Regions from separate parts of the Paenibacillus intestini genome, predicted to be linked through region 2. Evidence: riboswitches for the same ligand, from Rfam matches in the RefSeq annotation. Region 2 holds a riboswitch; each other region holds the start of a gene.
The links. Region 2 has a riboswitch for thiamine pyrophosphate ahead of J2T16_RS18845 (ABC transporter substrate-binding protein). Riboswitches for the same ligand answer to the same signal wherever they lie in the genome.

Region 1 (5,663 bases), on a different contig from region 2:
CGATAATGTTCACGACATAACCCCCTTTCTGTTCAATCGTTCAGGCGAAAATGCTTCGATCCCGATCTCTTCGGCACTCTTGCCCTCTACCATGTCTGCGATCCAGCGACCTGTTATTGCACTAAGCAATATCCCATTACGAAAATGTCCATACGCTGCATACAAGCCCGAAATCCCTTCACATTTGCCTATATACGGCAGCCCATCAGGGGTGGAAGGTCTTATACCTGCCCATGCCCGCACAAAGTCCGCCTCCTTGATTCCCGGAACCCAATAACTTGCCGCTCCAATCAATCGTTGCATACTATTTGCCGATACGCTGTGATCTTTTCTTCCTGGCAAACTGGTTGCTCCGATCCATACCTCTCCGTTTGCTTTCGGAACAATATAGACATCTTCTGCATATACCGTGCGATCGGGTCTGCCTCCAGCCTGATCTGTAGTAAACCGAACGGCCATAATTTCACCTTTCACCGGACTTGAAGGCAAAACGATCCCCACTTGATGCATGAGTTGCTCCCCGTGTAAACCAGCAGCTATGATAATATGTTTGCAACACATCTCTCCCTTAGCCGTTTTAATCCCTTGAACACCATGCTTATCTACGATCAGCTGAACATCTTGAACTCCTTCCAAAATGCGGGCACCCATCATTTCAGCTGACCTCGCATAAGCTCTTGTCAATGACACGGGCAACACTTCGCTCTCCAATGATCGGTAATAAGCGCCGTACGTATCCCGATTCAACCACAACGCTTCTCGTTGCACTGTGCTTCGATCCCACCAAAGTTGCTGCACTCCGGAAGTGGTATTTCGTCTATCCTTGTATTTACTTAGATCACCGTATGAACGAAACGGTGTGATAAATCCGTTGCGCCGTAAGCCAAGATCCATACCTGTTAAAGCGGATATTTGCTCTTTGTGCTTATGAAGTAATTCCCTACTGTCATATGCGGCTTGTGCCATGAGTGGATGAGCAAAATCCTCACTATCTGCTGCCAGCATGCCGGCAGCTGCACATGAAGCTCCGCTAGCAATCTCCGACTGCTCAACAAGCAGTACTTCCTGACCTCGGGATGCCAGTTCAAAAGCAATCGCACAGCCTATGACTCCACCGCCCACAATGATTGTTTCTGCATGAAAGGTTTCTGGTTTCTTAGTTGAAGTTTCGGATAGCGGTAGCCGCTTAAACTTATCTTGTTCACACGATGAGTCGATCACTTCCTCGGGTTGACTCGGTCCTCTCTGTACCATTTTGTCATCTCCTTGTTTGAACAACATTCCGATCTTATTAGGTTGGCGTCATTTCCAACTTTTTGATCGAGAAACATTCACTTCACCGCTTCCACAGCCTGTTTAAGAAGCGCAGCAGCATGAGCAGGGTTTGCATGTTTTAACACACTTGAGATCACAGCAGCACCCCTGGCTCCCGCAGACCTGACGGCCCGAATGTTACCTGGCTGAATCCCCCCAATTGCAATAACAGGCACCTTGACACTGGAGCACACTTCCGATAACGCATCTAATCCCCTCGCTACAGAATCCGGTTTGCTTGAACTTGCGTACACATGCCCGAAAAAAAGGTAATCCGCGCCATACTCTTCGGCAATTCTCGCTTCATGCAACGAATGCACCGATATCCCCAACCGGAGCCTCAAATCATGCTTGTTCTCCGGCTTTACCATTACTTTTGCCCTTTCCAGCATATCTTGGCTCCAATGTACCCCTTGATAAAAATAGCCTGACGAATATAGGTTCGCACCGTTGATTACAATGCGGGAAGCTGGAACACCCGCTTCTGCCATCAATTTGGCCCAGTTAAAACATTCCTGTTGCGAGAGTTGCTTTTCCCGGATATGAATGTAATGCACATAAGGCCAAATATCTTTGGCTGCCTTCAACATGACTGACTGTTCCGCTTTATTCGTAGATATCACATGTAACTCAAAAAAGTCTTGCTCTAGTCCACAGGTTGGTACAGATTTATCTGTCCGCTTGTACCACTGGTCTGTTGAAGTTTTACCTGATTCATGAGCATCATAATCAAACATCAAGGTATGCAATCTCGTTCTCGCTCCTTTCAGCTACAGGCTTGGAGAAGTAGTAATGACAAATATAAAACCAAAAAAGCCACTCCCGTAGGGGAGTGGCTGCGTATAAACAAAGGTTCAGTTCAATCACAAGCGTCTGACAAATACCTGTTAAACAGTTTGATAGTCAAATCTATAACTGTTTATTTGATATTGAACCGCTTGGCATCACGATGTAATAAAATCCTGTTCTTACGTTAAGAATCATTACTATCGTTTTCGCTGAAACGCGCCACTTCCCTACGCTGGTATGATCCAGATCAGGTGCAAAGGGTCCGGAATCGCATTCTTCCATCTCAGCCGCATCGTGCGGCCCCCCCAGTGTTCATATGAAGTTGTAGCCTATATTACCACAACCGGTTTTTTTTGTCATCGTGCTTTTTCGGACCACTCTTCTACATCCCACGTTTTGGTGACCCAGCCTTCATAAAAATCCGGTTCGTGCGATACAAGTAAAACGGTTCCTTTATATTCCTTCAGCGCCCGCTGTAGCTCAGCCTTCGCCGTTACATCCAGATGGTTTGTCGGCTCATCAAACAAGACCCAGTTGCTCTCACGCATCAATAGTTTGCACAAACGGACTTTGGCTTGCTCCCCCCCGCTCAGCATGTTAAGCGGACGCGTAATATGCTCATTTTTGAGCCCGCAACGTGCAAGATGTCCTCGCACCTCGTTCTGCGTTAGATGTGAAAACTCGTTCCATACATCATCGATCGGTGTAATATTCCCGGCTCGCACTTCCTGTTCAAAGTATGCCGTCTCCAAATAATCTCCAAGAAACGTTTTTCCGCTTATTGGCGCTATTTTACCCAAGATTGTTTTAAGCAGTGTTGATTTACCTACCCCGTTACACCCCACAATCGCGATCTTTTCACCACGTTCAATCGTCATGGTCATCTTAGGTAGTAATGGATACGTATAACCGATCTCAAAATCAATACCTTCAAAAACGGTTTTGCTGCTTGCGCGGGCATCCTTGAACTTAAATGTTGGTTTTGCTGCTTCGTCTGGTCGATCAATTCGCTCGACCTTTCCAAGTTGTTTTTCCCGGCTTTTCGCTCGACCAGAGGTCGAAGCTCGAGCTTTGTTTCGTTGAATGAAATCTTCCTGCTTTTTGATGTATTCCTGTTGCTTCTCATAGGCATCAATATGCTGTGCTTTCTGCATATCCGCCATTTCAAGAAATTTCTCATAGTTGGCCGCATAACGCGTCAATTTTGCAAATTCCAGATGATAAATGACATTAACCACTTCATTCATGAACTCTGTATCATGGGAAATCAATAGAAAAGCATATGGGTAGTCTTTCAAATATCTAGTTAGCCACTCAATATGCTCTACATCCAGATAGTTTGTCGGCTCATCCAACAAAAGGGCAGTGGGTTTCTCCAACAACAATTTTGCAAGCAGGACTTTCGTACGTTGTCCACCACTGAGAGCTGCAACATCCCGATCAAGGCCAATTGCATTTAATCCCAAACCGTTTGCCATTTCTTCCACTTTCACATCAATCAGATAAAAATCGCCCTGTTCAAGCTGTTCCTGAATATCTCCCATTTCTTCAAGCAACTGCTCAAGTTTGTCTGGATCGGCATCAGCCATCTGATCCGTAATGGCCATCATTTGCTTCTCCAGTTCCAGTAGCGGCAAAAAAGCATCTTTAAGCACATCACGAATGGTCTTGCCTGGTGTTAACTTCGTATGTTGATCCAAATAGCCATATCGAACTTTTGGCGTCCATTCCACTTTACCGCTATCCTTAAGCAATTTTCCGGTGAGAATATTCATTAGGGTTGATTTTCCGGCACCATTAGCCCCAACCAGACCCACTCGTTCTCCAGCAAGCAGACGAAACGAAACATTTTTAAATAACGTACGGTCTCCAAAATTGTGACTGACGTTCTCTACTGACAATAAACTCATAAGATGAGACTGCTCCTATCTATATACATTACTTTTAGTTCACGTTCCAAAACCCTATTCTAGCACAGGTTCAGTCTTTTCTGAAAGTAATGACACTTGCGCGAAGCAATCATATTCGAAATAACCTCTGGCCGCTGCCTGTCTTGCAGTTGTAAACACCTCTTCAGCACGAAAACCGGGGTTACAGGTGGCAGGATAATGATATTTTATGCCTGTTTCGGGATCAATCCCGCCAATGATCGCTGTTTTTTTGACTAGCCGGCCTCCACCAATGGCATAATTGTTAATCTTCTGACCCCCTACAGCGATCCCCTGTATAAAAGCCATAATACCCGTATCATTGATCGAATTGTACCAATCTTCCTGCGAGACTAAAGGCATCGTGAATAGATAAGCGACACCATTTCTCCTGGCAAATTCATTATGTCGATTGATTACGTCTGCAAGCTCTTCCTGTATTCGGGTCACGATCCGGCTACGCCGCACCTGTTCAAAAGTTGTAGAGTCCTGAAACAATGGAATCGTGGAATTCGAGGCCAGCTCCTGCTGAAATCCTTCGATCCATTTCCCTGCACCAGCATCATAAGCATACACATAACCGTCAAGTGTGAAATTAATGCTATTTCCGTCTGAATCTGAATATGTATAAGGTTTTTTGGGACTCCACACATGTCTATGAGACTTTTCCATCTCCCCAGTCATCTCGGTTTCCTTGGCAAAAATGTAATAACCATCATAATCCAGAACTACAACCGCTGGAATATAATCAAACATATGTTGAATAGCTTCCTTGTCATCCTGTATGCCCATGTTTAATGCCATCGTTTGGGTAAAGGTGGTCAACGCCAGTTCCTTATCCGCTTTAACAAACTTGGCAGAATCATAACCTGCTTCAGCATGTTGTTTTTCATTCTGGTGCATGACCGCACCAGCATCCATAACTGCGGTTTGTAACGCTGTTTTGTAGCGATAAGCCAGTTCATTGGCCTCTTGCGCATCTTGCGTATGAAACGAGAGGATATAAAATAACGGAAAGAAAATGAGAATAAACACGATAGAAAGCTCAGTAATCTTCATTCAGTACCATACCTCCATAAGAAGCAAAAACCGCAGAAGCCTGAACTGTACCTTGTAACCATTCTCGTATCATCATGGAAGGTGTGCGGTTGGTACTTTTAAGACTCACGGTGAAGAAGTCACCCATATTGAGCGTATATCTGCGCCCGGGATCATCGACGGACAATGCGCTAGACAACGGATATAACCGCTCCTGAATCTGTGACAAGTAGTATGCATCATGAACAACCTCGTATGTACCCGTGAAGCTACTCTGAATCATCGGATCTGAATACTGGGGGACATATTTTTTGTGTAAATGTTCCATGGATATGTCATAGTTATTGCCCGTTTGGGCTAACTGTTCTTGAAACTCCGCGAGCATTCGAGGTGAGATATATCCCTTGGTGCGGACAGCATCCACAAATCGTATGACACTCTGAGTCGCTGTCAAGCGTGCAATATCATCCTGACGTTCAGCAGTCTCGGCTGCAGGATACACATAGAGCAGTAGAACGGCAAGCATTACCGCAAACAATTTGGATACTGCATTGATCACGGTCCCTGTACCTCCTTCCAAAAAGAAAGCTTTAA
Region 2 (5,663 bases):
TTGCCCTCCTCATCACGGCAGCGAATGTTCGAACGCCGAGCCTGAAAATCATGCAAATTCGACGACGAATGAGTTTCCCCATATGCTTCGCGGCTTGGCATCCATGTTTCGATGTCATACTGTTTGTACGTTTTCTGAGACATATCTCCCGTACATACCGCCACTACACGATAGGGCAATTCAAGCCGTTGCAGCAATTCCTCTGCATGTCCCGTAATCTCCTGTAACATCCGTTCCGATTCCGCCGCATCCGGCGCACACAGGATGACCTGTTCTACTTTGGCAAATTGGTGTACACGGTACAAGCCCCGTACATCCCGTCCTCCCGAGCCTACTTCACTACGGAAACATGTCGATATTGCGGCCAGCTTTACGGGCTCTTTCACATCAATCACTTCATCCGCATAATAAGAAACCAGCGGTACTTCCGATGTGCCGACCAGCCATTTGTTCTCTCCTTGCAATTCATATACCTGATCCCTACCTGTCGGGAAAAATCCGGTGTTTACCAGTGTATCCTCCCTGACCATGAGTGGAACCTCCAGCGGGGTGAATCCCTGCTTCAGCAACAGGTCCAGTGCAAGTTGCTGTACCGCCCGGTGTAACAACAGACCTGCCCCCTTCAATACATAGCTTCGCGTTCCACCGATCTTCACGCCGCGCGGAATGTCGATCAGTTCGTGCATCTCTCCCAGCTCGACATGATCTCTGGCCTCGTAGTCAAACACAGGTAGCTCTCCCACTCGCCGTAGCTCTACATTATCTTCATCCGACAAGCCCACAGGCGTATCTGGCGACACGATATTAGGCAACAGCCATTGCAGTCTGGTCACTTCCTCCTGGATTACCGCCAGCTTGGCTTCCTCTTGCTCCAGCTGTTCATTCAATTGTTTAACCTGTGCCCGCATCTTCTCCGCTTGCTCACGCTCACCCGACTGCATGAGCTTCCCGATCTCAGCCGATAGTGTATTACGCTGACGACGCGATTCTTCTGTTTGCTGCAAAAGTACCTTGCGCTCGTCATCCCGCTGTAGTAACACAGCAATATCCACCTTGATCTTTTTCCCGTCTGCCGCCGCCTGAACCTCTTCTGCATGTGCACGAACCCACTTCATGTCTAACATGATCACCGTCTCCTTTGGCTAAAAAAATACAAAGAGCGCCCTCATCCCTTGGGACGAGGAGCGCTCTGCTCGCGGTGCCACCCAACTTGCCAAATCAGTTCAAATCTCCTGATCAGCCTCTTGGTCCGCGATAACGGGCGGTTCCGGTTAACTTGGGATAATTTCAATTCGCTCCCTGGCGAAAACGCCTCTGAGTTGGATTCTCTTCAACGGCATGATCCGATCTGTAATTGTGTTTCTCAGTATATACGAAGACAGAACAACATTGCAACTCATATATGCCCGTTTACGTATCTTTCCAAAGCTGGATCAAGTACAATTGAAATAACTTCTAAAACAACAAGGGGTGAATTTATGTTTTTCTTCATCATCTTTCTGTTGATTAGTTTATTCGGACTCGTCTTTGGAATCAGAGCCCTGCTCATACCGAATTCCTGGCCTTTCAACCGGAATAAAGACGAGTTAATACTTTCCGACATCATACGTATTAAATTCAGAGGTATTTTCCTTCTTGCAATTAGTATCGTCATGGCTTTAGCTTCCATTAAACAATTAGTCGAGTAACCGTTTTTCAAATATATATGAGTTGTCCTATATAACAGTTCAGACTATGGTAAATTAAGCTGTCGAGGGGAGAAGATATTGCATGAATATGGACCCAAACCATCTGAATTCATCCGAGGGCGAAGCCGCCAAACAAAGAGCAGATGAACTTGCCCGCCAAGCCCAGCGAGGTTCATGGTTGAGCGGAGTTTTCACTACCATCATTATTGCCGCTGTGGTTATTGGTATTTTGTTTTGGATCGCTTACGCTAGAACTTCTTAAACCACAGGATTGCCCAGGAAATACTTTTGTTATGATGGATAACGATACGATGATTTAAACCGACGCAACGGCTGCTGGTTCCTTGAACAACTTGCCAAATACATAACGCACTAGCGGCCCGAGTACAATCAACTGATAAGGCAATGCCAGACCGAAGTTACGTACAATCGTATGAAGATACGCATTGATTACGGAATCTCCTTCTAGCTGACCTGCAGTATAGGCTGTAATGATGCCATATAAAGACATGAGCAAAACCATGCCGATTACCATGAAAAAGGACATCGTAACTACACCTTTAATTTTACTCGACCTCGCAAATGAGAAGGAAAATGTGATTTTTCTCGCTATCGGTCCCACGATGAACGACTCCACCAAAAAGGCGATGGCAAAACAGATTACAAATTGGAGCAATAGCTGCGGCACGGACATCTGACTTAACATCCCCGTATGCCATAGATTGAAGGTCATCATCACTACGACCATTCCTGTACACATCATAAGTCCAAAAATCACTTGTTGTTTCTTGCTTACTGGCAATACACTCATCCTTTCTGTAACTTGGATCATTATAGACAATCGGGCTACACTCACATAAGTGAACATTCTGTGAACGATTTACCGACTAGACACACTCCCGTCACTGGCCTATAATTACACCTAGTAATGCCCGTAACTTCATAGTTTCCCAGGGGAGTCGGAATTGGCCGGCTGAGAGTGTATCCCATCAAGATACTAACCCTTAGACCTGATCTGGATCATGCCAGCGTAGGAATCGGAGTATATTGCAACGGCACAGCTATAAGCTGAACGCCACTCTCTCACGCCTGCACGCGTCCCAGATTACGGGGCGCTTTTTTTGTTTTCTTTTGACAAGCAGAAACAGAAAAATGACGTTATTCGGATAACCCGCACGTATAAATCCGTCGATTTATGCAAAGGGATTGGATATGAAGCCAAGGAGTACCCCCGTGCCATCCGGCCGGACATACCGAAGGAGAGAAACACGATGAAATGGCGTAAAACGATGGGAATGTTACTCATGTGTGTGCTACTCGTTACCGTAGCTGCATGTGGTGGCAAAGAAGCCGCTCCAACAGAGCAGCAAGGTGCGACAGGTTCGGACCAAACCAACCAGGGGAGCGGTACTGCACGGAAAGATGTAAAGGTCGTGCTCGACTGGACTCCAAATACGAATCATACCGGTCTGTATGCAGCGGTGGACCAAGGTTTTTATAAAGCAGCAGGTTTAAATGTGGAGATTGTACAGCCAGGAGCCGGCGGTGCGGATACGATGGTTGCCTCGGGTGAGGTACCGTTTGGCGTCAGTTATCAGGAAAGTGTAACTCAGGCGCGTACGCAGGACGTTCCCCTTGTGTCGATTGCCGCAGTTATTCAGCATAATACATCCGGTTTTGCCGCTCCAGTGGATCGTAAGATCAAATCACCCAAAGACTTTGAAGGTAAAACTTACGGCGGCTGGGGTTCCCCGGTGGAAGAAGCGGTGATGCAATCCATTATGGAGGGCGAAGGTGCTGACGTATCCAAAGTCAAAAAGATTAACATGGGCGATGCCGACTTCTTCACAGCTGTGAAACGGGACATCGACTTTGCGTGGATTTTCTATGCCTGGACAGGAATTGAGGCTGAATTACGCGGGGAACCGATTGACATGTTATATGTGAAGGATTATGCCAAAGCGCTGGACTATTACACCCCTGTACTCGTGACCAATGAACAGACGATTCAGAAAGACCCTGAACTGGTGAGAGCTTTCCTGAAGGCCACTTCTGAAGGATATCAATATGCGATTGATCACCCTGAAGAAGCAGCGAACATTTTGATCAAAGCTGTTCCCGACCTGGACAAAGAATTAGTACTCGCAAGTCAAAAGTGGCTCAGCCCGAAATACAAAGATGATGCCCCTCGCTGGGGTGAACAAAAGGAAGAGGTGTGGAAGAACTACACCGACTGGATGTTCAGCAAGAAACTGCTGGATAAAGAGATTGATGTAACGAAAGCATACACCAACGAATTTTTACCACAGTAATATTAAATCTAAATGTAACCATGAACTTTGATATTTACACGTTTTGAACGAAGAGGACAGGAAAAACTTGAAGAAGCGAAGCGATCACTTATAGGGCTTTCTATGGAAAGCTACCTCAGAAGTACGCTTTCTCTTGAATTTTTTCCACAGCTTAATGGATAAGTTGAATTTTTTGTACACAAGAAACGGAGAGGACAGAACCCTTCTAAAGAAGCGAAGCAGTCACCCGCATCCCCGAATTTACTCGTCTTGATAATTTAAACTATTTATTTACACCATAACGGAGAGGACAGAAAAAACCTGAAAAAGCGGAGCGGTCGCCTTTATCACCGGATTTTCCCCTTTGGAAAAGGGAATCAAAAAAATCTGGGGATAACAGGGATTGGAAGGTTATTCTGTCATTGAAGTGTCCGTGTAGACATTGAAATATTTTTATAAGATGAATTTAAAAATTCGGGGATAACAGCGATCTAGGGAGGGAACTGCAATCGGAGTGGTATAGAGTACAACGACCATATCTACTTATCCACCCACACCCGAAAGGAGCATTAATCTCTCATGGCAAGTACATTACTCAGTATTCAGGTTATTCCCAAAACACCGAACGGCGAGAACTCCTATCCATACGTAGACCGTGCCATCGAAGTGATTCAGCAATCCGGCCTGAAATATCAGGTCAATGCGCTAGATACCACCATGGAAGGCGAACTGGATGAACTGCTGGAGGTTGTTCGCAAAATGCACGAGGTGCTTGTGGAAGCCGGTAGTCCAAGTATCATCTCCCAGATCAAAATCGCACATAGCCCGGACGGATTCAGCATGGATACACTGACGGAGAAATATCGCTAATGTTTACCTATTTCAGAAGTGTATGGCCGCCCCTTGTGGCGGTTATTCTCTTTATTGCGATATGGCAAGGGGCCGTCTCCCTATTCCACATTGAGAAATGGATGTTGCCCGCCCCGTCCGATATCGCTCGCGAAGCAGCGTCTCAGGCTGACCGATTGGGTATGCACGCCTCTGCAACGATTCAGCTAACCCTTATCGGATTTGTCGCCGGGACAGCGGTCGGTCTGTTCATTGCGATGGTGCTGCATCTGATCCCTTTTCTGAAGTCAGCTTTGTATCCACTACTTATTCTTAGTCAAAATATCCCGACCATCGCACTCGCACCGCTCCTGCTGATCTGGTTCGGCTTTGGCCTGCTACCCAAATTGATTACTATCATTCTGGTCTGCTTCTTCCCGGTAGCAGTCGCTGCCATGGACGGTCTAACACGCACGGATGCGGCGATGATGAACTATATGCGCATGGCAGGTGCGAATCGCCGTCATATTTTTTGGAAACTGGAGCTTCCGCATGCCCTTCCATCGATATTTTCCGGTGTCAAAATCGCCGCCACATACAGTGTCATGGGTGCCATCATCGCGGAATGGATTGGTGCCGACAAAGGCATCGGTTATTATATGATGTTGCAGAAATCGGCTTACCGCACGGATCGCCTTTTTGTTGCCATCATGATTATCGTGGCACTCAGCCTGCTTCTTTTCCTGCTCATTGCGCTGTTAGAGAAGCTGCTCGTTCGCTGGCGCCCACAGAAGCGCTAGTTTTGCATAGCAGAGGTTAACGTATTATGTACTTAGGAAGTGATTCCCTATGAAAA
Region 3 (5,663 bases), on a different contig from region 2:
GGATAAGGATAAGGATAAGGATGAAAAAGGATTCAGGAGGATGTATAGGTTGCAGAACGAGGCAAAGGAGGCGAAGAATAAAACAAGAATGCAAAGGCTGCAGACCGAGTGGCTGCAGCCTTTGCATTATCCGGGCAGGGAGCATGGCTACGCCTGCTCCCTGCGGGTGATCGCAGCGAGCTGTGCAGTCGCTGCGTGCACATCGGCCGCGCCCGCGATGGCGGAGATGACGGCTACGCCGTCGGCTCCAGCCGCCATCACGGCGGCCGCGGTATCGGGCGTAATGCCGCCGATACCGACCACCGGAACTGCGATGCCTGCGGCGCGCAGTTCCGCAACCCCAGCGGGGCCCAGCACAGCGTGGGCATCCGCTTTGGAGTGCGTCGGGTACATCGGCCCGACGCCAAGATAGTCTGCGCCCGCCTGCACGGCACGGCGGGCTTCAAGGACGGAGTGGGCGGATACGCCAAGCATCCGCCCATCTCCAATGCGGGCGCGTACCAGCGCCGCGTCCGCATCGTCTTGGCCGACGTGTACACCGTCGGCCTCCACCGCCACAGCCAGCTCCACATCATCGTTCACGATGAACGGTATCCCGTGCTGGCTGCACACCTCACGAAGCCGCAGCGCAAGCGTTCTGCGGGCTTCGCCTGCCAGGGCACCAGTTCCCTTCTCTCGGAACTGGAACAGCGTGATGCCGCCAGTGATCGCCTGGCGGAGCACCTCCACCGGGTCTCGCGTCGTATTGACGCTACCCATCACCAAATACAACTGCAGCGCGCGGCGGACCGCTTCCGCATCCCATCTGCGCATCAGCGTTCACCCCGCTGTCTGCGCTGGTACGCAAAGTGATTCGTTGGCCCGTGCCCGGCCCCGAATCCCAGCTCATCTTCAATGGCTGCCTGAATGAATGCTCGCGCGGTCGTAACGGCAGCCAGAATAGGGGCACCCTTCGCCAGTTCCGCCGTAATGGCAGCAGAGAACGTGCAGCCGGTTCCATGGGTATGACGTGTCATAACACGAAGGTTCTCCAAATAATGAAAGGAATGCCCGTCATACAGGACATCGATAACCGTACCGCTTCCCGTATCATGTCCTCCTTTAATCAAGGCATATGTTGAACCCATCTGCACCAATTGCTTTGCGGCTTCCTCGCGCTCACTCAGGTTCCGAATCGAACTCCCGATAAGTAGTTCGGCTTCGGGAATGTTAGGTGTGATAACCAAAGCAAGAGGCAGCAGATCTTCCACAAGTGATTGCACAGCCTCCTGCTGGAGCAGAGGTGCACCTCCTTTGGCAACCATCACGGGATCAATAACCAGATTTGACCAGTCGTATTGCTGACATTTTGCCGCAACAAGACGAATAATCTCGGCACTATACAGCATACCTGTCTTGAGGGCACGCGGCTGAAAGTCGACTCCCGTTGAATCAAGTTGCTGGGCAATGCCGTCGTAATCAATCGGAAACACGCCTTGAACCCCTGTAGTGTTCTGCGCGGCGATTGCAGTAATGACCGTCATGCCGTATACACCAAGTTCCTGAAAGGTTTTGAGATCCGCCTGAATTCCTGCACCGCCGCCGTTATCAGACCCGGCAATCGTTAACGCTTGAGCAATATTCATCACACACCTCCACGAATCTGACGGATTTGTGCATGCTCGGAGAACAGCGAAGGTGTCACCTGCGCCAGTTGATTTAACAATTCAATCTGGAAGCTGCCCGGCCCTTGATGAGCCGTTCGTGCTGCGGCCTGTTCGGCAGCTATACCGTAGGTTGAGACGGCTTCCACCACGCTGTTCAGCATGTCGCGCCCCGGCTCGGCAATCGCAGCAAAAGCACCAATGACTGAGCTGAGAAGACAGCCTGCCCCGGTAACTTGGGTGAGCAATGCATGTCCGTTGCTTGTGAGGAAAGTATGATATCCGTCTGTAATAATGTCGTACTGGCCCGTAATAACGACAATACAGTCAAGCTGTTGCGCTGCCCGCTCGGCAATGTCAATCCGGTCTCCTTCGCCAACTCCCGCATCCACACCTTTGATATTCCATGGCACACCAATGACATGAGCCACTTCGGCGACATTGCCTCTTAATACGGTAAGACGAAGCTCACGAACCAGCATCTGTACCGTATCGGTGCGATATGTCGTGGCTCCTGCACCAACAGGATCAAGGACAACAGGCACATGATGTGCATTGGCTGATTGTCCGGCTAGACGTATCGCTTGAACGACCTTTTCATCCAATGTGCCGATGTTCAGAACCACCGCGCCAGCCATTCGAGCGACGTCAGCGACTTCTTCATGAGCATAGGCCATAAACGGAGAGGCTCCGAGGGCAAGCAGACCATTTGCGGTAAAAGGGGCAACCACAAGGTTGGTAATATTATGAACCAAAGGATTGAGTGAACGTACACGTTCAAGATAAGACATCCAAATGACCTCCTTATTTTCAAATGATGGATATGGTTATGAGCGAGACGACTGGCTGAAATACAAAAAAGCCCCACCCATTTCCGGAGAAATGAGCAGAGCTATACGTTTGAACTGAAGTTGATCCCCATCTAGGATAGAGATCCCCTACTGCCAATAAAAGCCGCTCCACTTCCCTCCGCTGGTATAATCCAGATCAGGTTCAAAGGGTCCGAATCGTCGTATTCGTCTCAGCCGCAAGGCTCCCCCAGTGCAAATGTACAAGATATGCAGTTATGTACTCAGCATATATCCATCTTGACTTAATGTAAATAGGGCGAGGATTTAAGCCTTGAAATAGGGATGAAAAATACACTGGACTTTGTTACTGATCCGCTATTCTGATTTACCTTAGCTCGTGAACCCGATATAATGGGGATTGGCTCATATGGCCGTACTACGAATGAGGGCAGGACCGTTGTTCCTCCCGGCAGAATGGGGACCCTGAGTTGAAAACGTTCAAGAAAGTATATATTGAAATTACGAGTATCTGTAATCTGGCATGCAGCTTTTGTCCACAAACGAAGCGAGCCAAAGGATTCATCGACCCTGAAGTCTTTAATAATATATTGGATCAGATCAAACCACACACAAAACATATTTACCTGCACGTCAAAGGGGAACCGCTGCTTCATCCCAAAATTGACCTGTTGCTGGATATGGCTCATGCCAAGGGATTTAAAGTGAACATTACGACCAACGGTACGCTACTGCCAAAGACACAGCATAAATTATTGGGCAAACCTGCACTGAGACAGATGAATTTCTCGCTGCACAGCTTTGACGGCCATGAAGGTTCTACGGATCGTGACGGATATTTGCATAACATCTTGTCTTTTGTTCGTGAAGCGGTGAAACATAACGTCATTGTCTCGTTCAGACTATGGAATCTGACTCAGGATAACTTCACCAATGCTCAGATGAATCGCAATCGGGAGACGCTTGAGGTGCTGGAAAAGGAATTCAATCTGGACTTCCGTATTGAAGAAAAGGTGGTTGCGGGTAGTGGCGTGAAAATTGCACCCAACGTATACCTGAATCAGGACCATGAATTCCAATGGCCAAGCCTCGATGCACCTGAAGATGATGGCAAAGGTTTTTGTCATGCATTACGCAGTCAGGCAGCTGTGCTGGTTGATGGAACCGTGGTTCCATGCTGTTTGGATGGAGAAGGTGTCATCAACCTTGGAAACATCCATGAAAAGTCTTTTTCCGATATTGTGGATGGAGAGCGTGCGAACAATCTGGTATACGGTTTTTCCAAACGGGAAGCTGTAGAAGAACTTTGCCGCAAATGCGGATACCGGCAGCGCTTTGGAGCAGGAGCCTAAAATCATACGACAGATAACTCAAGTGTGTTATTCGGTAATATTCCGAGTAGCACATTTTTTTATTTATTATTAGGAAAGAATAGGCACCATTTGATTCATGATTTCAACTATTATGTAAAATGATAGTCTATTAATCTTGTTTTTATAAATATACATGGTATTATTATCCTACTGATCATAAAAGGGGGAGTAGTTCAAAAGTTACACTTTTGTGTTAATAACGGACGTTTAAGAGGAGTGTGTCGAGTTTTGAATTTAAAATGGAAAAAGTTTAATCGAAAGTTGTCAGCAGTACTCTCTACATCATTGATTGCCTCTATGTTTTCTATGCAATTGCTAGCCTCGGCGGAAGTGGCCCCATCATCTGTAACGTCATTTAAGGATGTTGAACACTCCTATGCCAAAACAGAAATTACGAAGTTAATTGAAAAAGGTATTTTAGCTGGATTTGCGGATGGAACATTTAAACCCTCAGATTCAGTAACACGTGCTCAATTGGCAAAGATTATGGTGGGTGCGCTTCAATTAAAGCCTGACTCTACTGTAGCTAGTTCCTTTAAAGATGTGGAGCAATCCAAATGGTATTCTGGCTATGTATCTGCACTCGTTCAATCTGGTATTGCCCAAGGAACCTCGAAGGATACGTTTTCTCCAGATAAAAAAGTTACGAGAGAGGAACTGGCTGTATTTTTCGTAAGAGCATTCGGCTGGGAAACAAAGAACGCACCAACTCAAACAACAAAGCCACAGCTCGCTGATTTGGATAAAGTATCAGACTGGGCGAAGGATTCTGTGTCACTCGCATATCAATCCGGATTTATTAAAGGTATTGTTCGGAAAGACGGAACAACAACGTTTAATCCAACGGGTGTAGCGGATCGACAAGCATTAGCAAGACTTGCTTATGAGTTTGTCATGAATAAGTCTACATATGATAATATTATGATTCCTGCGAAGACAGACGAAGATACAAACAACTCTAACCCCACAAAACCAGAAACAACGAAGCCTTCTGAAAACAGCAATAAAGGTAACAGTAGCAACAATAGCTCTACCGGGGATAATGGAAATAATAACAACACAGGTGGAAATAATGGAGGAGGTCAACAAACTTCCAGCAAAAACCTTACTTCTCCAGGCACATACACTTTGGGTAACGTAACTGGTAATGTCACGATTGGTTCTCAAGGTGTAATTCTGAAAGACACTAAGATCAATGGTAACCTTCAAGTTCTTGAATCTGTAGCTAATGGAGATGTTACACTTGATCACGTTACTGTTACAGGAACAACTAGCATCAAAGGTGGAGGACCTAACAGTATCCATGCACTGAACTCTGTTCTTGCGACTGTAATTGTGGATAAGGCAGATGGAAGTGTTCGTTTGGTTCTGGAAGGTGCGAGTGATGTACAACAGATTGAGATCAAGTCTGGAGCCATCGTAAAGAATGATTCCACAGGTGATGTTGGTCCAATTGAATTGACAGACTCTATTCCACATAATGCTGCGGTAGTGTTGAACGGAACGTTTGACTCTATTATGGTTCATGCAGAGCAGATTTCAGTAGAGTTTGGAGACAACTCCAGCATCGGGAATCTCGAGGTGTTCCAACAAGCACTGAATACGGTTTTCAAAATCAATCAAGGTGCAACCGTAAATCGCGCAATACTGGACGCTATTGTGCAATTCTCTGGAGCGGGTGCGTTAACTTCTGCACAAGTCAATGTAGAGGGAAGTGACTTTAGCGGGTTGCAACAGCATCCAAGAATTGAAGCAGATCCTACAGTGACTAGTTTGGTATACTTACCTGAAATTAGTGATCTTTCAGCTGTAAATGCAACGAAACAAATTGTACTTAC

Region 1: another riboswitch for thiamine pyrophosphate. It lies ahead of J2T16_RS01400 (thiamine phosphate synthase); the one in region 2 lies ahead of J2T16_RS18845 (ABC transporter substrate-binding protein).
Region 3: another riboswitch for thiamine pyrophosphate. It lies ahead of thiM (hydroxyethylthiazole kinase); the one in region 2 lies ahead of J2T16_RS18845 (ABC transporter substrate-binding protein).

What each region holds. Positions count from the first base shown of each region.
Region 1 covers NZ_JAURUN010000001.1:316,254-321,916, reverse strand. The annotation lists gene thiS (sulfur carrier protein ThiS) at 1-13, opposite strand, end outside; gene thiO (glycine oxidase ThiO) at 10-1,254, opposite strand; gene J2T16_RS01400 (thiamine phosphate synthase) at 1,332-2,051, opposite strand; TPP riboswitch at 2,311-2,420, opposite strand; gene J2T16_RS01395 (ABC-F family ATP-binding cassette domain-containing protein) at 2,460-4,013, opposite strand; gene J2T16_RS01390 (hypothetical protein) at 4,068-5,090, opposite strand; gene J2T16_RS01385 (hypothetical protein) at 5,077-5,628, opposite strand; gene J2T16_RS01380 (hypothetical protein) at 5,625-5,663, opposite strand, start outside.
Region 2 covers NZ_JAURUN010000007.1:127,061-132,723, reverse strand. The annotation lists gene serS (serine--tRNA ligase) at 1-1,124, opposite strand, end outside; gene J2T16_RS18855 (hypothetical protein) at 1,771-1,950, shown strand; gene J2T16_RS18850 (DUF2798 domain-containing protein) at 2,005-2,490, opposite strand; TPP riboswitch at 2,631-2,743, shown strand; gene J2T16_RS18845 (ABC transporter substrate-binding protein) at 2,960-4,000, shown strand; gene J2T16_RS18840 (MTH1187 family thiamine-binding protein) at 4,559-4,849, shown strand; gene J2T16_RS18835 (ABC transporter permease) at 4,849-5,607, shown strand; gene J2T16_RS18830 (ABC transporter ATP-binding protein) at 5,657-5,663, shown strand, end outside.
Region 3 covers NZ_JAURUN010000015.1:5,443-11,105, forward strand. The annotation lists gene thiE (thiamine phosphate synthase) at 148-813, opposite strand; gene thiD (bifunctional hydroxymethylpyrimidine kinase/phosphomethylpyrimidine kinase) at 813-1,625, opposite strand; gene thiM (hydroxyethylthiazole kinase) at 1,625-2,434, opposite strand; TPP riboswitch at 2,591-2,693, opposite strand; gene J2T16_RS26100 (radical SAM/SPASM domain-containing protein) at 2,923-3,804, shown strand; gene J2T16_RS26105 (S-layer homology domain-containing protein) at 4,054-5,663, shown strand, end outside.